Regions from separate parts of the Siminovitchia sp. FSL W7-1587 genome, predicted to be linked through region 4. Evidence: predicted binding sites of a transcription regulator. Region 4 holds the regulator's gene; each other region holds the start of a gene.
What was found. The regulator LexA, encoded in region 4, represses DNA repair genes until DNA is damaged. The targets are predictions, from matches to a motif close to CGAACATATGTTCG.
Positions count from the first base shown of each region.

Region 1: uvrB (excinuclease ABC subunit UvrB) is a predicted target of LexA. The motif match lies at 3,103-3,116, and genes of this name have one in related genera.
Region 2: parE (DNA topoisomerase IV subunit B) is a predicted target of LexA. The motif match lies at 3,414-3,427, and genes of this name have one in related genera.
Region 3: NST31_RS07190 (DUF6434 domain-containing protein) is a predicted target of LexA. The motif match lies at 2,827-2,840, and genes of this name have one in related genera.

Region 1 is NZ_CP150169.1:3,205,976-3,211,404, reverse strand. Features, by position in the region: gene uvrA (excinuclease ABC subunit UvrA) at 1-1,001, opposite strand, end outside; gene uvrB (excinuclease ABC subunit UvrB) at 1,009-2,982, opposite strand; cyclic di-GMP riboswitch class I at 3,256-3,337, shown strand; gene NST31_RS14985 (aspartyl-phosphate phosphatase Spo0E family protein) at 3,431-3,625, shown strand; gene NST31_RS14980 (EAL domain-containing protein) at 3,689-5,404, shown strand.
Region 2 is NZ_CP150169.1:63,642-69,070, forward strand. Features, by position in the region: gene NST31_RS00345 (HesB/YadR/YfhF family protein) at 1-232, opposite strand, end outside; gene NST31_RS00350 (CapA family protein) at 272-1,402, opposite strand; gene plsY (glycerol-3-phosphate 1-O-acyltransferase PlsY) at 1,434-2,015, opposite strand; gene NST31_RS00360 (CoA-binding protein) at 2,512-2,925, shown strand; gene parE (DNA topoisomerase IV subunit B) at 3,466-5,429, shown strand, end outside.
Region 3 is NZ_CP150169.1:1,546,864-1,552,292, forward strand. Features, by position in the region: gene NST31_RS07180 (DUF1266 domain-containing protein) at 1-517, shown strand, start outside; gene NST31_RS07185 (hypothetical protein) at 685-1,449, opposite strand; gene NST31_RS07190 (DUF6434 domain-containing protein) at 2,145-2,714, opposite strand; gene NST31_RS07195 (class I SAM-dependent methyltransferase) at 3,164-3,922, opposite strand; gene NST31_RS07200 (PH domain-containing protein) at 4,342-4,956, opposite strand.
Region 4 is NZ_CP150169.1:221,074-226,502, forward strand. Features, by position in the region: gene tkt (transketolase) at 1-1,490, opposite strand, end outside; gene NST31_RS01060 (DUF896 domain-containing protein) at 1,608-1,841, opposite strand; gene NST31_RS01065 (recombinase family protein) at 1,994-2,650, opposite strand; gene NST31_RS01070 (hypothetical protein) at 2,673-2,858, opposite strand; gene lexA (transcriptional repressor LexA) at 3,012-3,632, shown strand; gene NST31_RS01080 (stage II sporulation protein P) at 3,711-4,805, opposite strand; gene NST31_RS01085 (hypothetical protein) at 5,170-5,429, opposite strand, start outside.

The DNA of each region.
Region 1 (5,429 bases), 1.5 Mb from region 4:
ACATCCATATCGATGCCATAGTGATGGCAAACCGATTGTAAGAGCTGTGGATAATATCGAGAGCTCACCGGGATCCATGGGGCAATCGCACCCTCGTTCAACGTCAAATCCCAATCGGGAATGACAAGTTCTTCATCTACTTCGAGCTTGGAGCCGAGTCCGTCACAATCTGGGCACGCTCCAAATGGACTGTTGAAAGAAAACATGCGCGGTTCCAGCTTATTAATGGAAAAACCGCATTCCGGACATGCGAGCTGTTCGCTAAAAAGCAGTTCCTCTTCTCCAATGACATCAATGATGACTTTTCCATCCCCAAGGCCGAGGGCCGTTTCGAGGGAATCTGCCAGACGGCTTTCCACCCCCTCTTTAACAATAATGCGGTCAACTATGACTTCGATAGAGTGTTTTTTATTTTTTTCCAGGCGAATTTCTTCACTGAGATCAAGCGTTTCACCATTAACCCTGAGACGAACAAAGCCCTGCTTTTTAATCTCTTCCAGCACCTTAGCGTGGGTTCCCTTGCGTCCAGAAACGACAGGCGCCAGTACTTGAAGTCGTGTGCGCTCTGGATACGCCATGATTCGATCAACCATTTGCTCAATCGTTTGCGACGTAATTTCGATTCCGTGAATCGGACATACAGGTTTGCCGATTCGGGCAAACAGCAAACGCAAATAATCATAAATCTCTGTCACCGTACCGACAGTGGAGCGCGGATTCCGGCTCGTCGTCTTCTGGTCAATCGAGATCGCCGGAGACAGCCCTTCGATTGCATCGACGTCAGGCTTATCCATTTGTCCCAAGAACTGCCGTGCATAAGCAGAAAGTGATTCCACGTAGCGTCTTTGACCTTCTGCATAAATCGTATCGAATGCAAGCGAAGATTTCCCGGAGCCTGATAATCCCGTTACAACTACCAATTTATCTCTCGGGATTGTGACATCAATATTTTTTAAGTTATGGGCCCGTGCGCCTTGAACAACTATTTTATCAAGTGCCATCGTCGTTTCATCCTTCCGCTTTTAGCTCCAAAATAGCGTCTCGAAGCTGTGCCGCTCTTTCAAAATCAAGCGCTTTGGCTGCTTCTTTCATTTCTATTTCCATTGAAGCAATCAGCTTTTCTTTTTCGTTTTTCGATAGTTTTTCCGTTTGATATTCGTATTCTGCGCTGTCTTCAGCCGCAACCGTCGCGCGAATGACGTCGCGAATATCTTTTTGAATGGTTGTTGGGATAATGCCATGTTTTCGATTGTACTCTTCTTGGATGGCGCGCCTCCGCTTTGTTTCGGAAATCGCTTTTTTCATCGAGTCTGTCACATTGTCGGCGTACATGATCACATGGCCGTTCGCATTCCGAGCGGCCCGGCCGATTGTTTGAATCAGTGAACGCTCGGAACGGAGGAATCCTTCCTTATCGGCATCAAGAATAGCTACAAGCGATACCTCCGGAATATCAAGCCCTTCCCGGAGCAAGTTGATACCGACAAGGACATCAAATTTGCCGACACGTAAATCCCGTATGATTTCTATTCGCTCAAGTGTTTTTATCTCCGAGTGCAAATACTGTACCTTGACCCCTACATCCTTCAAATAATCCGTTAAATCTTCCGACATTTTTTTCGTCAGCGTCGTAATAAGGACACGCTCGTTTTTGGCAACCCGATCCTGAATTTCGCCGAGCAAATCATCAATTTGGCCCTCAATTGGCCGGACATCAATGGTTGGATCCAACAGTCCGGTCGGACGGATAATTTGCTCCACCATTTTGGGTGTTTTTTCCAGTTCATAAGGGCCTGGTGTGGCCGACACAAAAATAACCTGGTGGATGTACTGCTCAAACTCTTCAAACTTGAGCGGCCGGTTATCTAAGGCTGACGGGAGGCGGAAACCGTGATCAACGAGCACCTGCTTCCTTGCCTGATCTCCATTATACATGCCGCGGATTTGCGGGAGTGTTACGTGTGATTCGTCAATGACTATTTGGAAGTCATCTGGAAAATAGTCGAGCAACGTGTATGGCGTTGCGCCTGGCGGTCTGAGCGTTAAATGACGGGAATAGTTTTCAATCCCTGAGCAAAAGCCCATTTCCCGCATCATTTCCAAATCATACCGGGTTCTTTGTTCTAGACGCTGGGCTTCGAGCAATTTATCTTCCGCACGCAGCTCGGCTAAACGCTCTTCCAGTTCTTCTTCTATATTCTTAATGGCAATTCTCAATTTATCTTCCGCTGTCACATAGTGGGAAGCCGGAAAAATAGCGGCATGTTCTCTGTCTCCCACTATTTCCCCCGTGAGGGCGTCGACCACTCGAATCCGGTCGATTTCATCTCCAAAAAATTCCACCCGTATGCATTGTTCTTCTCGCGCAATCGGGAAAATTTCGACGACATCCCCACGAACCCGAAAAGTTCCATTTGTAAATTCAATATCATTGCGCGCGTATTGTAGATCCACCAGCCTGCGAAGCAGATTGTTTCTTTCAATCTCCATTCCTGTCCGGAGAGAAAGGACGTGCTCACGGTATTCTGTCGGGGAACCGAGTCCGTAAATACAGGAAACACTCGCAATAATAATGACATCTTTCCGCTCAAATAAAGCTGACGTCGCCGAGTGCCTGAGTCTGTTGATCTCATCATTGACACTGGAGTCTTTTTCAATAAATGTATCTGTCTGGGGAACATAGGCCTCAGGTTGATAATAATCATAGAAACTGACAAAATATTCAACAGCATTGTTAGGAAAAAACTCTTTAAACTCACTATAAAGCTGACCGGCGAGCGTCTTGTTATGGGCAATGACGAGTGTCGGTTTGTTTACTTCCTTAATGACATTCGACACCGTAAACGTTTTTCCCGTTCCTGTTGCCCCCAAAAGCGTCTGATATTTTTTTCCGGAACGAATTCCTTCCACAAGCTGAGCAATCGCCTTTGGCTGATCGCCGGACGGCTTATAATTCGATACGATATCAAACTGGTTGATCAAAGCCGCATCCTCCCTTTATCTGCTATCTATATGATCTTCCGACTGTTAATCGGAAAGGTAATGGATATGATTCACATACATTCATTTTAACACAACATGCGCCTTCGTAAACAGTTTGGCCGAACATATTTTCGTATGACATTGCCATACAGAGCCGTTTGAAAAGGGCAGGCCTAAAAGACTATACCATTTTCGACCATTTATTATAAATTTCGGCAATTTTCGTTGTAAATAAAAAAATGGGGTGTTAAAATGTGGGTACATATGACTACCTTTCGATAATGGCAAACTTGATGAAAATCAGGGACGCAAAGCCACGGGCCTACGGGAAATCTATGGCAGCCGGGTTACCGAAGAAGGATGGATCTGGAAATGACGGAACTATTGTATCATTTTGTTCACTTTTTCCATGCAATAAAAATCCACCTTTTCTATCGGGTGGATTTTTTTGTTTGGAGGTGACACGACTATAAAACCTTTTATTGATTACTCCATTTATATTAAGAAGAAACAAATGATTAGAAGTGCGCGAAAATTTGGCCTAACAGCCGCTAAAACGGTTAAGCTTAGTCAAGAACTCGACCAATTATTAAACCTGAAACAAAAGGAATTATTAAAACAAGCGATGGATCAAACACAATAATGACACTCTTTGTATTCTGCAAGGTGATCCGATATTAGCGTAGTATGGAAAGAAGGGGCAACATTGAACTTTAAGAAGCTAGTTACATGGAAAAGGCGGCAAATACGCAGGCCGCCCATAAACTTGGAAGAAGCTTTTTCTATTGCATTCCAGCATTCCGAACATGCAATTTGCCTTTTTGACCATAAGGGCAACATCATTTTTTGCAATCAAAAAGGGCATGAACTGCTACATATAGCAGACATTGAAAATCCATCTGCTCTAAACATATTTGATCATATTTTTTCATATTTTAAAGTGAATAAGGCCGCTGACGAATCCATCCTCATTAGTGAGGCAACGGTCAAAGGCCCTGACAATCAACAGTTGAACACTGAGTTTACATTTATTCCGTTATCCATTGATGATGATTTATTAGGAGTTGTCGTCATCATCGAGCTGAAAACATGCCAAAAGCTTAATTATTTAAAAGGCGAACCAGGCTATTATCATGCCAAGAAATATGTCAATCAACGGCTTTCACATGTGGATAAAAATGACACCTTTGCTTTTTTTTATGTAACCATTGATGAACTAGATGATGTGATTGATGTATACGGACTTGAAGCAGGAGAAAAAGTGATTCAATCAATCGTTTCTCATATGACCAATAACGAAAAGAACGACGATATCGTTTTCCGCATCGAAGAAAATACTCTTGGCATTCTTCTAAAAGGGACAGAGCCAGACACTTACGACCAATACATTTCCGATGCTCAAAAGCTGATCAATCATATTGAAACCCCCTTCACCATAAACCATCAAGATCTTCAATTTACAGCAACAATCGGGGGAAGCATGTTTCCTTATGACGGGAAAAATTTTCAAACATTGTTTAAAAAAGCGCGAATTGCTTTGAAACATGCTGAAGAACGGGGAAACGGAAACTTCCAATTTTATTTGCCCGAGATGAAAGCAGAAACACTGAAAAAATTTGAATTGGAAGCCGACTTGCTAAAGGCCATACAAAATGAAGAGCTTTATGTAGAATACCAACCAAAAATTGATGTCCTTACTCAAAAAGCGATTGGAGCCGAGGCGCTTGTCCGTTGGGAGCATCCCTGCAAAGGGAATGTGGCACCCGCAACATTTATTCCGATGGCCGAAGAAAACGGGAAAGTCATTCAACTCATTGATGACTTTGTTATCCGTACGGTTTGCCAACAAATCCAGCAATGGAAAAAAGAGCAGGTCCCTTTTCATAAAATTTCCATAAACTTGTCAGCAAAAAGCTTTTTGAAAAATGACCTAATAGACAGGATAAGGCAGTGCTTGAAAGATTATTCTGTACCACCTTCTTCCATTGAACTGGAGTTAACGGAAAGTTCCTTGTTAAAATCAAGCGAACTCATCCGAAAGCAACTGGAAAAACTGGCGGAAATGGGCATCAGCATTGCTTTGGACGATTATGGCACAGGCTTTTCATCCATACACTATTTAAAGCAGTATCCATTCCATACGATCAAAATCGACAGATCCTTTATACATAACATCGTTCACAGTGTTGAAGATGAGATGATTGTTAAATTTATCATTGAATTGTCGAAAGGGCTGCAAAAAAAAGTAATCGCAGAAGGAGTGGAAACGAGTGCCCAATATCAACTCCTAAAAAAATACGGCTGCAATGAAGTGCAAGGTTTTCTGTTCAGCCGCTCCATCGCCGGCAAGGAAATCGCCAACATGTTTCTAAAAGACAAGGCGGTCTTAAAAGAAAAAGAAGTGGAAACAAGATTGCTATAACACGAGCGGCCGTTTAAGCGGGAGC
Region 2 (5,429 bases), 160 kb from region 4:
CATGCTCATTGAAAAACCATACATCTCGTTCTTCGATAAAGTATTGGCACCCATCTTTGTTGACTATTACCGCCGGATCCATTGGCTCTTCTTTGTTCATTCCCAGAGAAAAGCCTTCGTGAAACGGACCGGACCCTCCATATCTCACAAAAAAACGGATGTAATCTCCTTCGTTTAAGTCCAATTCCTGTTTAAACCATTGTGCAGCTTGATCAGTAACTTTAATTTGCATGTTGTAACCTCCTGTCTTGAGCCCAACCTGTCCAGTTGATCAAGGAATGTGCATGAATGTATTGATGCTTCTAGAGTTTTCATTTGTCCATCCGTGCTTTGCGGCCTGATCAATAGGAAAGACACGATAATTTTTTCTTCCTTCATTCGCAGTAAAAGTCGGATGAAAGTTTACTTTTTCTATAGTGGTCACTGTATTTCCCGGAATGCCAACCTTTTTTACGGTGATTTCAATCATTCCGCCAATGTCCCTGTAATTCAAATCTTGGCCAGATAAAAAATTGCCCAAGGAATAGACAACCATACCTTTTTTCCCGTCTTTTTGCTTTAAAAACTGTATGGGCTGAAGAACATGCGGATGATGTCCAAGAATGATGTCTGCTCCATTAAAAATGAATTCTTTTGCGAGCTCCTTTTGTGTTGCATTGGGTTGGCGGACATACTCATCCCCCCAGTGCAAAGCGACAACAACGACGTCTGCTTCTTTTTTCACTTTTTCAATATCAGAAAGAACGTTATGCTTCTCAAGCTTACTTACTAAATATTCTTTCCCATCGGGAACCCGTAGACCGTTAAAATGTTCAGCGTAGGCCAAAATGGCGATGCGGATTCCTTTTACTTCTACTATCCGAATCCGGGCTTTGTCTTCGGAGCTTTTAAAGGTTCCAGTATAATTCATGTTTTTCTTTTCATAATAACGGATGGCGTTTAAAATGCCGCTTTCTCCCTTATCAAGGGAATGGTTATTAGCTGTTGTGACAAAGTCAATCCCTGCATCCTGCAATGCATCTACAATTTCATGCGGGCTGTTAAAACGGGGATAGCCTGAAATGCCGAGTTCCTCTCCTCCCGGGATCGACTCCTGGTTGGCAATCAATAAATCTGGTTTTCGGAGTAACGGCTTGATGTGAGAAAACATCGGCGAAAAATCATAACCATTATGTGATCGCGCATCATTATACAACTTGTCGTGAATAAGAATATCCCCTATTCCGGCAATCGTGGCTTCCGTTTCGAAGCTTTTGGGTCGAAGATTAATCTCCTTAGCCGGCATAGTTTCAAAACCCTGATGAGGTGAATGTCGTTTCCGCTGTTCACTGCTCACCCCATAAAAAAATAATACGCTGGCCAGGCCCAAAAAAACGAGGAACAAATATACTTTATTTTTCATATAGAAAACCCGTCTTTCAGTCAATTGTTTGTTATATCCATTTCACTTTTGGCTCAGTTTTATCCCTTATTCGTTTTAAATTTGCCCTGTGCCTGTAAATGACAAACAGCTCCAGTGCTGAAACAACCAACACCAGCACCCAGTCACCAAGAATGATGCAATAAATAATGCCAAATAAGCCGGCCACCATTGAAGATAATGAAACATATTTTGATATTTTTAGAGTAAGTAAAAATCCGCTAACAAGAACAATAAATAGCCAATACTCATATCCCAAAAGAACGCCTGCCGATGTAGCGACAGCCTTTCCCCCGCGAAAACCGGCAAACACCGGGAATGTATGACCTAGCACCGCAAACACACCCGCGAGCAAAGGATGCATATCAACGCTAAACAGGGTGGGCAAAAACGTAGCAGCCGTTCCTTTTAAAATATCCGCTGCCGTAACGGCTATCCCGGCTTTTTTACCTAATACGCGAAACGTATTAGTCCCCCCTAAATTGCCGCTGCCGTGTTCACGGATATCAATTCCATAAAATACTTTTCCTACAATTAAACCGGAAGGAATAGAACCAATCAAGTATGATAATAACAAAACAACGATTTGCATCATCAGCATTTGCCCCTCTTTCTATTAATCCACAAAAATGCTTTTTTATCCCGCATTAACTGGCAGTACAATCCCCTGCTCCAAAAATCAAGGTAATACAGGAAGCGAGCAGCGAGGATCTACTGCCAGTAAAAGCCCGATTGGATCAACTAACAATCAGCAAATACCTTGCTGATTGAAGTTTCACATATCCCGCATTAACTGGCAGTATAATCCCGCTCTAAAAATCAAAGGTAATACAGGAAGTGAGCAGTGGTGATACAATGCCAGTAAAAGCCTGATTCGGCCAGTTTGACAGGACTAGGAAAAACTTCGACGGTATTGTCATCGAAGTAAAAGCCCGATTGGGTTAACTAACAACCAGGGAATACCGGCTGATTGAAGTTTCACTTTATTGTACCATGTCCCCATCATAATTGTGTATACGTAATCGCTTGCATGAAAAACAGGAGTGAATTACGATATGATTAAGACGAGACTTATTGAAGGAGGATATGAAATGGCGATAGAAAATCCAACAAGAGAAGAAATGGGACAAATTTTGAAAAAAGCAAAAAGAATAGCCGTTGTGGGCCTTAGTGATAATCCTGAAAGAACTTCATATATGGTATCAGAGGCAATGAAAGATGCTGGTTACGAAATCATCCCTGTTAATCCAACTGTAGATGAAGTGTTTGGCATCAAAGCTGTTGATTCATTAAAGGAAGTTGAAGGACATGTTGATATCGTCAATGTTTTTAGGCGTTCTGAGTTTTTGCCGGAGATTGCGAAAGAATTCGTTGAAATTGACGCAGATGTATTTTGGGCCCAATTAGGTGTGCAAAATGAAGAGGCGTATGAATTTTTAAAGGAAAAGGGCTATACTGTCATCATGGACAGATGCATTAAAGTGGAGCACGCCTTAACAAAATAAGCGCCACAGCGGGCATATGTTTAGTCTATAGTATTCGAAATCGCCAAGGCGTACCATTTTACACGCACTCTAAGCCTAATGTCGTTCACGCAAATCTTTTTGGAAACCTCCACAAGGCACGCAACCCGTCTTTGCTTGTTTCATATCAATTCAAGCAAACAGATCAACTGGTTGCGTGCTTTTTTGCAAATTTAAAAAATGTGGATGCTTGTCAGGCATTTGATACAAGAAGCTTTATAAATTCAAAGGAACGCAATGATTTGACTTTCCGTCCTGCTGAAGGACGGTCTTTTCATGTTCATCAAAGAAAATGAAAATGACAGAAGGGCGGCACTGATGAAACAGCAAAAAAAGAAGTAAGCCGGAAATAACACTTATGAACATTTCGGCAAACTCTTGAGACGTATAATCCCTTCACCATTTGCAAAAAGAGAGCTTCCGGATATACAATAAGACATGCTTGGAAAAATATGATATAGTACAATATGCGAACAAGTGTTTTATAACTGGAAAGCTCTATGAAAGAGGAGTCGTTTTATAATGAGTAAAAATATGACAACGATGGAATATAACGAAGATTCGATTCAAGTGCTGGAAGGGCTGGATGCTGTCCGAAAAAGGCCCGGCATGTATATAGGCTCCACGGATGCCCGCGGTCTTCATCACCTTGTTTATGAAATTGTCGACAACTCGGTGGATGAAGCTTTAGCAGGATATGGCGACCAAATTATCGTTACGCTGCATAAGGATCACAGTGTAAGCGTGGAGGATAAAGGGCGCGGTATGCCTACCGGAATCCATCAAACAGGCAAACCTACTACAGAAGTCATATTGACCGTTTTGCATGCAGGAGGGAAGTTCGGCCAAGGAGGATACAAGACGAGCGGAGGCTTGCATGGGGTTGGCGCTTCTGTTGTGAACGCACTCTCTGAATGGCTCATCGTAACGATTAAAAGAGATGGTGTTATATACGAACAAAAATTTGAAAATGGCGGAAAACCGGCCACAACGCTTGAGAAAAGGGGAACGACGAGGCAAACCGGAACCAAAATTCATTTTAAGCCCGACCCGGCTATTTTCAGTACAACCACGTTAAATTATGAAATCTTGAGCAGCAGGCTTCGGGAATCAGCATTTTTATTAAAAGGGCTCACAATTGAAGTCAATGATCTGCGCAGCGGGCAGCACGAAGTATTTTGCTATGAAAATGGCATTGAAGCTTTTGTGGAATACCTAAATGGAGAAAAAGATGCCCTTCATTCTGTCGTTTCATTTGAAGGGACGGCGAATGACATCGAGGTAGATTTTGCATTTCAATTTAATGATGGCTACGCCGAGAATATTTTGTCTTTTGTAAACCACGTCCGGACAAAAGACGGCGGAACACATGAGGTGGGCGCGAAAACGGCGATCACAAGAGCCGTCAATGATTTTGCGAGAAAAACAGGATTGCTGAAAGAAAAAGATAAAAACCTGGAAGGTTCGGATATCCGGGAAGGTTTGGCTGCTATCTTATCCGTAAGAATTCCAGAAGAATTACTTCAATTTGAAGGACAAACAAAAGGAAAGCTGGGAACAGCCGAGGCAAGATCCGCTGTTGATACGATTATATCGGAACAGCTGGCCTACTTCTTGGCCGAAAACCCCAATGTCAGCTCCATGCTTGTGAAAAAAGCGATTAAAGCGGCTCAGGCACGGGAGGCGGCAAGAAAAGCCAGGGAAGAGGCGAGAAGCGGAAAACGCAGAAGGAGATCCGACGCGTTGCTTTCAGGTAAACTGACGCCCGCCCAGTCGAAAAATCCGAAGAAAAATGAGTTGTATTTAGTGGAAGGAGATTCGGCGGGCGGTTCGGCAAAGCAGGGAAGAGACCGCAGGTTCCAGGCAGTTCTCCCGCTGCGCGGCAAGGTGGTCAACACGGAAAAAGCGAAGCTTCAGGATATATTTAAAAATGAAGAAATCAATACGATTATCCATACGATCGGCGCAGGCGTCGGACCTGAATTCAATCTTGAAGACGTCAATTACGATAAAGTTATCATCATGACCGATGCCGATACGGACGGAGCCCATATTCAAGTATTGCTTCTTACCTTTTTTTACCGTTATATGAAACCCTTGATTGAAGCCGGAAAAGTATTTATTGCGCTCCCGCCCCTTTATAAAGTAAGCAAAGGAACTGGAAAAAAAGCGATTGTCGAATACGCATGGACAGACGATGAATTGGCAGATGTAACAAAAAAGGTCGGCAAAGGATATATGTTGCAAAGATATAAAGGTCTTGGTGAAATGAATCCCGATCAACTGTGGGAAACGACGATGAACCCGGAAACAAGAACGCTGATCAGGGTGCTGATTGATGACGCGGCAAGTGCGGAAAAACGTGTGACGACGCTAATGGGGGACAAAGTGGAACCACGGAGAAAATGGATTGAAAACAATGTTCAATTCGGCATGCAGGACGACATGAATATACTTGAAAATGAGAACTTGACATCAGAAGGGGG
Region 3 (5,429 bases), 1.3 Mb from region 4:
CAAAAGCACCATTCGCTGGTTGCTGGATGACGGTTATCGTGATGAATATAGACAAATACATGCTCATCTGTCGGCTTTGACGGATGCCTCACGCAAAAGATATATGGAAACATCAACGAACCACCCCGACTATGCCAGAAGGGCGGTTGTTGATAAATTCCTTCCGCAACTGCCTTCGGGAGACATTGCTGCGTTTGGAGGAGGATGGGCCATTTTTTTAAGCCGAATCGGCCCTGTTTATGGGTATGTAACAAGCGAAACAGCTTGGAAAACCAAAATAGAAATAGCCAGGCGTCTACAGAGCCATTACAACAATTGGGAGGATTATATGACAGCTTTTGCCGCAGGATACGCTTTTAGCCAATCCGATCCGGAAATGAAGAAAGCCAGGCATATTTTTAACGGGGCTATGAGCTTGTTTGCTAGCAATACATTAGTCGATAAAGTGGTATGGCACCAGAACCTGCTCCCTGATAAAGGGGAATCCCTTCACAAGCAAGGGAAATTGTCTATCTGATGAGCCTTCGTCGATCATACAATGTTGCGCGCAATGAATGGTGTGCCTGAACAGTGATGTTATGTGCAAAAAAATAACCCTTAGAAACCGGACTTGTTACAACCATATTCGTCTGCCGAAACGTAAAAACCCTTGAATTTTTTCAAATAATTCAAGGGTTTTTATCTTTAAAAATAGTTAACGATTAACCATCCATCTTTTAACTCGATATGGTACCCTGTTGATCCCCAATTCACCTGCACCGTTTCCCCTGTTTGTATGGCTAGGTCGACATTCTCCTTAAACCCCTCATATCTATTTGTTAACATATCTTTTACCAATTCCGCATAGTCCGGAAGAGCCTCTAAAACTCCGGCACTCATATAAGCAATAGGATTCTGATCCTTTATGATGATAAATACATCACTATCAGGAATAGCGTATAGTTTTGCACCATGATTTCGTACGGCAATGATGATATCACTTAAATTGGGATGTTTATTCTCATCCATAACCAGAACATATTTAGTACCGTCAATAATGATCTCATCTTCGGCAGATGTATCTTTTCCTTCATTTACTTGTTCTGGATTGGTGTTATGTTCATTTTTTGCTGTTTGTTTATTTGTCTCTTCTTTAACCGCTGGAGTTGTTTCTTCTTTTTTTACGGCATCCACTGTCTTTTCTTCAGGTTTTGCCTTTTCTTCAGGTTCTACTTTTTCTGCTTGTTTATTCGTTTCCTCTGTAGCCGTTGATATTTTTGCAGTTATGGCTGTTGTATCAAGTACTTTTTCTTCTGGTTTCGTATTTTCCGCCGGTTTTTGGAGGTCCCTAACTGCCATTTCTTCTGCTACTTGAGTAGCTTTTACATCACTTTTTGTCCCCGAGTAATGGAATGCACTAGCAGCTAACAAAAATACAGACATCAATACAATAGCATAAAACTTTTTCATCGGTCTCCTCCTTTTTACATTTCCCATGTTTATATATTATCACAAATATTTCATTTAGGTTACAAATGTTACATTTATATTTCTGTATTTTTCTAAACTAGGTTTTCTCTTCTGTTCTTGCTTTTCATTTACCCCTGAAACTTTCTGGCAAACACTATTTTAGCAGCCGTCTTTTATCCGAACCATTTGTCAGGCTAGCTTACGTTTCATCTAAAATTGGAACGAAATAAAAGTGGATATATGAGCGTTTAGGAGACGTTCAAGGATGCGGAAAGAGGATATTGAAGAATTAAGCGGACTCAGCAAATCATATCTATGAAACAAGATTTGTTTCCAAATGAACAAGTATTCGTGAAACCGATTTGTTAGGTTTCGGATATGTTCATGACGGCAACACAAGTATCGTTCAAGACACAATCATCGCCAAAAGCCCCTCAATGATATGGCTTATACACTACCATGAAAATATATTCAATGAATGGGCGCGGCTTAAAGCCGCATATTTATTAAAAGAGCATGAGGCCGTCTTTGTTTTATCGTTAGTGACGGAACCTTCTGACACTTCAAGGGTCGAGCAACTAACTGCTCGGTATTAGGACAAACAAATAGCATTTGCTGAACGAGTCAACCAAATGCTTGTTTTTTGCCTGGCAAAAGTCAAATCACGTCAATAAAATATGCTGAAAAATGCTCAACTAATGATTAGACATATATTTATTGCTTCCGGGAAATTGCTTGATTACATTCCAGGCTGCAATCGCTTCTTTACGGCTTTTTCCTTTATTTTTCGGATCAGCAAAAAAGTCGCGTATAAATTGATTATATTCAAATTGAGGTGCAATGTTTTTCTTGTACGAAGGGTCTTTCTTTCGTTCCTCTTCCTCATACCAAGCGTCTACTACATCACGATATGTTTTTCCGACATTGTTCTTAAAATAGTTTTGGATATAAGTGGAAAAATGAAAGTTGGGGATTACCGATTTAAAAAATGCTCTTACATGCTGGCTGCAGCGATGGTTTTCCATAATGACTGTATCAAGACTTAGATCTGCTTGAGGTTGCACCTTCTTATTCGTTTTTGATTTTCTCGCAGTTTTTTTTATCTCCCCTGTCCGAAGAAATGTTTCAATCCTATCGGAAATTTCTATCTTAGAACCAGAGGCACTTATTCCATTTTCCCTACAAAAAGATTGTAATTCTTCCTTTAACCAATAGAAATCTTTAAAACTTTCCACGCTTGTATTTTTCGTTAGACTAGGTCTCATACATTTTCCCTCCACATTTACTTCATACACATTATAGAACGTAAGTTCCCATTTTGCAAAAAACGTTACAAATAAATCCGTTTCCAAAAAACGCTGGGACATAAGCTGAAAACTAACGAATATTCGCAAAAAACATGAAAACCGTGTGAAATGAAAGGTTTTTACATTTGCCTTCATGTTGTTTATAGGGCTTTAACGCAGCCTCTTGTCAACGATGTGGAGTGCCCAAGTCTGGCCATGCCGAACAATGGAAACCTTAGTCTGAGCCGACATGCCACTTATCGTAAAATGAAAGGTTTAAACTGATTTTGAGCTAAGCCATATCAGTCCATTCAAAAAAAGAACTCATGATCAGTGTCCACCAACGGTAAAAAACCCTTGAATTTTGTACTGCTCGACTCAAAAATCCAAAGGTTTTTTTGCTTTCCAAAACAACTTGATGTTCTCAACTATTTACGTACAGCTTCAAATGTAATCAATTGCGTTTCTTTCGTTGGCTCCTTCATGTAATCATAATCAGCGGAGCAAGTGATTTCAGAGAAACCAACATTTTTCAAAATCAGTTTGAACTCCTCTATTCCATACCACCGGATGGCAAATCTTTGTAATTCAGTGTCCACTAACTTGCCTTTTTTCCATTTTTCATATTTTAAGTGCGTTAAAGTATATTGATCTACCCAATTTATTTCAATCGATTTGCTTTCTAATAAAATACCTTCTTCATCGGAAAAAGGAAAAGTGGAAGTGGATGTTTCTCCTGTACGCCACTGAACAGGAAAGAGCAGGTCAATGATGACACGCCCTCCAGGTATAAGATGGTTATAAAAACATGTAAGGGCATTTTTGGCATCCTCTAATTTCTCAATCAAACAAAATGAACCCGTAGGTATGACAATCGCTTCGTATTTTGAAGGCAATTGAAAACTGCGTAAGTTCCCTTCATACAGATTCGGATGTAACCCTCTTTCTGTACAGCGCTTCCTGCAAGAATCTAACATGGCAGGCGAATAGTCAATGCCGTCAACAGTATATCCTTTCTCCAGCAAAGGTATTAAAAACCGCCCTGAACCCACTGCTGCTTCCAGTATCTTCCCATTCGTACCTGTTAATCTTTCAAGGTAATATTCAATATCACCATCTACTGAATAGCCAATAGGCTTTGTAACATTATAAAGCTCTGTACTGAGTTCACCATAATAACTAAACAATGCAATTCCTCCGATTTTATATGCGGAAAAGCTCATTGAATGACTTTTCGCACCTTATTCTTGTTACCTGAATATAAAGAGCCGACGATTATCATGAACCCCTCTCTTTTTTTGAATATACACAATTTTTGATATAGTTTAATGATAAAGCTATTGAAAAACCATGAAGCTGAAGGGTACATATTAAAAGAGTGACCCACAAAAGAATCACTCTTTCATCTAAAATCCACTACCTATCCGCGCCGATATATAAACAATCCAGCTCTAGGTAGTTGTGGTATTTTGTGAACATTTTGATGTGAACTTTTTATGTATTCAAAGCATAGTTTGAAAAGCCATCATCATATCGGACACCGCAACAGCATATTATGCTTCATCAAAAAGTTCGCCAAACACGGACTAGATAAAACAATGTATCATTAATTTTGAATATATTTTTCAAAAACGTCCCCAAAGTCTTTTTGTGTGTTTTCTTCATACGTCGTTTTATACCAATCAAAGGCAAATGTTGCCGCTTGTTCAAATTCTTTTGAGATAAGCCCTTCATGGAAACGATTATTCTCAAAGAGGGACTTCGATACTTGCAAACTATCTTTTGCAAATTTCTTCATTCGCTTATTTGTATCTTGGATTTGTGAAATAGCTACCAATGATTTATACAAATCTGCAATCGCTTTTCCTTCTTTTTTGTTAATATCAACAGAAATAGATTGCTCCCCAATCGTAAACTTTATTTCCAAATCTAAATCAATTGTTCCAGCAGTCTCTATTGTGACATTTTTTATCGGATGTTTATAATAATCGTACCGATAAATATTACGCTTGCTACTTGTCGCTTTTTCACCATCAAGATGAATTAGTGCACGATTCGTAAAGCAGTATTCATCAGATTTCGATTTGATTAAAAAGTGGATCTTTTCTCCCTCTTCATATAGTACATAATCATCAGACTCTGTCTTGTCAAAATCTTGCGGAGAGATAATTTTTCCAATGTCACTTAATCCCAAAGCATCACTTGCGATTTTTTTAAACATCCTTACAACCTACCTCCTCAGTATTCATTTCTCTTTTATCATATCTTATAAATAGCCACACAAAAAGCTATTTGGTTAATTTTGTCACATTTTATTTAAAAATAGCAGAAAAAAATCGCAAGCGTTTGTTTAGTAACATACAAATATATAATATTTCCATGTGACATAACCTCCTCTTCATCACTGCCAAAAAAGGTGGCTTTAAAAATTCTTTCAACACTGAGGTCCATTATTCATTTTTCCTTATTTTTTTCTTATACATATATTTGGCCATGCTTTTTTAGCTCTCCTAATAAATGACAGTGAATCTGGTAAAGCCATCTCCATAATCACTTTATCACCCGACTTTATACTCTTACCTGGTTTGCTACATGTAATCTTCGAAACATTTAGTGTAAAAATTACTCAAAAAAAAAGACATAGCAAAAACTAATTAAAATGGGAGTATTTAGTGGGATAGTAATTTTGGCTAT
Region 4 (5,429 bases):
CTGATCACAGACAAGCCAGGCATTGCGCGCAACGAAGCAAGTTGCTCGATAGGTTCATGTGTAGGGCCGTCTTCCCCAACAGCGATGCTGTCATGTGTAAATACATAAGTCACTGGGATTTCCATTAAGGATGCAAGCCGGATGGCGGGACGAAGATAGTCCGAGAATACAAAGAACGTACCACCAAAAACTTTCAACCCGCCATGAAGAGCCATCCCATTTAAGGCCGTGCCCATACCAAATTCGCGTACCCCAAACCAGATGTTCCTGCCTTCGTAAGAAACTGGGGAAAAATCTTTTTCTTCTTTGATCATTGTTTTGTTAGAGCTAGCCAGATCCGCAGCCCCGCCAATGAGATAAGGAAGATTTTTGGCAATGCTGTTCATCACTTCACTGCCTGATGCCCTTGTTGCCAGACTGGATCCTTCTACATATGTCGGGATATCTTTATCCCACGCTTCAGGAAGTTTTCCTTCAATGGCGCCTTCCAATTGCCTGGCAAGTTCAGGGAAAGCGGCTTTATAGCTTTCAAAGAGCGTTCGCCACTCTGCCTCTTTTCGAGTTCCGCGTTTGATCGCTGTTTCTTCAAAATGTTCATATACTTCTTTAGGAACATAAAAATCTTCTTCATATGTCCATTTGTAATAGTCTTTTGTAAGCTTCATTTCCGCTTCACCGAGCGGGGCCCCGTGGGCATCTGATTTACCGGACTTATTTGGGGCTCCGTAGCCGATAATGGTCTTTACTTCAATCAAAGTCGGGCGAGTATGATCGGCTTTGGCTAGTTCAATGGCTTCGGAAATCTGCTCAAGGTCATTTCCGTTTTCAACACGGATATATTGCCAATCGCATGCTTCAAACCTGGCACCTACATTTTCCGAAAATGATTTGTCCAGATCCCCATCAAGGGTGATATCGTTGGAATCATACAATACAATCAACTTTCCAAGCTTGAGATGACCTGCCAGTGAAACGGCTTCGGAAGCCACCCCTTCCATTAAATCCCCGTCACCGCAGAGTGTATATGTATAGTGGTCGACAATATTGTAATCTTTTTTATTGTAAACAGCCGCCAAATGGCGTTCAGCCATGGCCATACCAACCGCCATTCCGATTCCTTGTCCCAGCGGCCCCGTTGTCGCCTCTACCCCAGGTGTATACCGATATTCCGGATGTCCAGGCGTTTTGCTTCCCCATTGTCTAAAATGTTTAATGTCTTCCATTTTAAGGTCGTAACCTGACAAGTGAAGGAGACTGTATAAAAGCATTGAACCGTGACCCGCTGATAAAATAAAACGGTCGCGGTTGAACCATTCGGGATTTTTTGGATTGTGGTTCATATATTTTGCCCATAATGTATAGGCCATGGGTGCTGCTCCCATCGGCAAGCCGGGATGACCTGAATTCGCCTTTTCAATTGCGTCGATTGACAGCGTTCTAATTGTATTGATGGCCAGCGCGTCAATCTCGGCCACATTGTTGTTATGCATCTAAATATCTCTTCCTTTCCCATTTTGTTCTATAACATATCATAAAGATATTTTTGCATTTTCACAACTTTTGAGTATAAAAAAACATCGAAGCGGGTCGATGTTTGTAAAGAAATTTTAATGAAGTTTTTTCTTTAGCTGGATAGAGCGAAGTTTTTCAGGCGTTACTTCTTGTCCCGTAGAATCAAACACCCTTACTTGTTCAATTGTCTGTTTCATGGAAGAGCGAAACGCTTTTAAATATTCGCCGCGAAGTCTCGACTGCTCCTTTGCTTCTTCCTTGGACAGGCCTTTTTCTTTCGCTTTTCGGGCTAGCGCATTAATCCTGGCGAGCTTTTCTTTTGAAAGCATACTCAAACTCCTTTTTTACGTTAAGTTAGCTCCAGTTTACTAAAAGCGATGGGTGAAAACAATCTATAAGCCCCTGACTGATAGATGAATCTCACTATCTACATGAAGCTAGAGTTCGCAATGTCAGAGATGGACAACAGTGGACAACACTGTCATGGACCCTGATTATCCTCCTGCTCCATAAACTCTTTGTATCGTCTATGTACCGTTGCTTTGGAAACTTTGAAACCGAACCCCCTCATCATGGCAGCTATCTCTTCAAAGGTCATATTGTTTTGTCTAAGGCGAATGATTTCTTCCACCGGGACCTCTATTCTTTCACGCCCATGCTGGTTCCCCTGGTTTTTCAAGTTTTTCTCCGGTTGATAGCCCTTGGAAACGGCTCTCTTCATGCCCCGTTTAATTTTGATATTATGCAATTTCCTCTGATGTTCTTCGATCATCGCCACAATATCCAATAGAATGGAGTCTGTTTCCGATATTTGCAGTTCTCCGTTATGAGACAGGCTGTACAATGTTACACCTTGCTTAAGAAGAACATGCATGAGGGCTATTTTGGCATTGCCCCGTCCAAGCCTCGTTTCATCCTGGATCAGGACAGCACCAATTTTATCGCCTTCTATTTTGTCGAGCATATCAAGTACGCCGGGACGGTTTAAGTCATAGCCGCTCGCTTTGTCGAGAATGATGTCACTTACATCAAACCCCCACATTTTTGCCGCTTGCACAAGTTCTTCCTGTTGTCTTTCCAATGAGGTTTCCTGTGTGTGTTTGTTTGTACTGACCCTGCAGTAAATAATGGCATGCATTTTTTCAACCCCAAAACAAAAGTCATCTATTTTTTTGATTCATTGTCATTTCACTTTGATCTTGTAGATCATTGTATACATTTGCTTCGACAGTTTTCAAGGAAGTATTCTCTTGTTCCCAACTGAATATCATGACTAATCCCATAATTAATGACAGTATAAAAAAGATAATGACGAATGAATAATGTTTCCATACGGACGCAATCATTCATATTCCCTCCCCGAAAGTTTGTTCGCATCTAAAAAACATTATAATAGGAACACCTGTTTGTGTCAATAAAATTACGAACCCATGTTTGCTTAATGAAAAACCGCATGCTATAATAAGGTCAATTCATCACGGGAAAAAGGGTGTGAAAAGGTGTCAAAACTTACAAAAAGGCAAGAAGACATATTAAACTTTATAAAAGATGAAGTGAAAAAAAAGGGCTATCCTCCGTCTGTTCGCGAGATTGGGAAAGCGGTTGGCCTCGCATCAAGCTCCACTGTACACGGGCATCTCGCCAGGCTGGAAAGCAAAGGCCTTATCAGGCGCGATCCGACAAAACCGAGAGCCATTGAAGTTTTAAACCAGAATGAGGAAACAATCGTTCAAAAAACGGTCAATGTTCCGCTTGTCGGTAAAGTCACTGCCGGGCTGCCGATTTCAGCAGTTGAGAATATTGAAGATTACTATCCGCTTCCGGAATCACTTGTTCCGGCAGACGAGCAAGTATTCATGCTGGAAATCGTAGGTGAAAGTATGATAGAAGCCGGGATTCATGATGGTGATTTTGTCATCGTGCGCCAACAAAAAACGGCCAACAACGGAGATATTGTCGTCGCAATGACCGAAGAAGACGAAGCGACAGTCAAAAGGTTTTATAAAGAAAACGGCTATTTCAGACTTCAACCGGAAAACGCGAGTATGGAGCCCATTATCGTATCCAATGTCGTCATTTTGGGAAAAGTGATCGCCTTATACAGGCGCTTTGTCCATTGATCAAGCCTCCTTCGCTATCCATACACGACGCACGAGCGGCCCAATCCCCCGTATCGCATTGAGCCGCTTATTTTTTGCTCACTTATTTGTGCCCGCTTCCTTTGCTTCACCCCAATAATATTCGCTAAACACTTCCGCCAATACATCGACTGTACGATAGAGTTCCTCCAACGTATTATCCACCCCGCCAATCTCGATCAAGAGCGCATTTTCGGTTAAATCTTGGTTGTATACTCCATTCCCGTCTGCCTTCGTTTTTCCAAAAACCCCTCTTGACAGCCCGGGATATTTTTCTTGAATAGAATGATGCAATCGTGTTGCGAATTCCAGGTTTTTCTGATAGTTCGGATGTTCCTGTCCGATCACAAAATACGGCTTGGCATACGTTTTTCCGTTAATTGTCGCAGTCGTAACCCCTTTTCTCTGCGAATCTCGATGAATATCAAAATAAAAGCGGACTTCCTCTTTTTGTTTCATCGTTTCCACGGCAATCTCACGTGAAAGCTCATATGATTGAAAGAATTTCATATTTCTTTTTTTCAAAAGCGCCTGAATATCGACCTCATTCACCAACGTACTAATTCCCTTTTCTCCCAGTTTTTCTCCCAATCTTTTTCCTAGCAGTGTCACATTTTTCTCTTTGTGCCACGCGCGGTTTGGATCCGTTACATTTGGAAGAAGAGGAAGAAATGACTCCGTATTATGTGAAGAATAGATAAAAACAACGGGCTTATCTATTGTTGTCTGTTCTTTTGTCGGCGGAGATTCCTCCGCAGAATCATCACTCTCTTCCCAAACATCCAAATCATCCGGAGGCGGGGATTCAATCGGAAGATTCGTAAAATCAGTCCCTTTTCCAGCCACAATAATTTTTGGGGTCGCTGCATGCAGTCCCGGAATCTCACTAATTAAAAATGTCTTCATGTTCCGCAGATTGATGTTCGTAAATAATTCGAGAATATCTCTGCCCAAAGTCTGTTCAAAACCTTCGGGAATAACGGATTGTAAAGCGTGGTTTTCCAACGACATGACATATAGGAAAGTTTCTGTTCTTGACGGATCATCACCTATGAAGGACAATAAGCTGATTTTTACACTTGAAAAGGCAATTGCCGAAATTAGGCAAAAAAGTGCGACAACCGTTGCAAAAGATTTTGCTGCGAATTTGAACATCGGGTTCATCCTTTAAGAAAGATTTTGTAATACCATTTATATGAGCGTTGATAGAGTCTATGATTAAAAAGTTGTTCATACCTATAAACTTCGGAAAATAAAAAAAGCCCCATAGGGGCCCACGGTGTTTAAAAAACAATCTATTCTTTTATACATTAGGAATTTTTTAGTAGATCAAACTGTTCGCTCGTGTCCAAACAATTAATAGATTTACCACTTTTACGAACATCCCATTACATGTTAAGTACCTGTAAACGGCTTTCATTTATGGAAAATTTTGAAATATAATGTAATGATGAAAGACTTGATACAAGGGTTGCGGGGCGATTGCAAAGTTCATAGTCAAGAAGGGGACGGGCAACATTTAGTCTGTCTCGTTCATCATGGATGTTTCGTTATTGTCGGGCGATTGCTTTTTATTTTTCTTTTCGCTAAAAGGTTCTTCGACAGTTGCTTCTCCAATGGTTGGCTCTTGCAAGCTTGCCAACTCCGGATCAATTGCTTGTTTTGTATTAGCTTTTATATGTAAAGACCCATTATCGTCAACGGATTGCACATCTTCGCACTCACTTGAAGAAGCAGTAAACATGAATCCGGAAAGCAACATCAATATAAAAGGTTTTT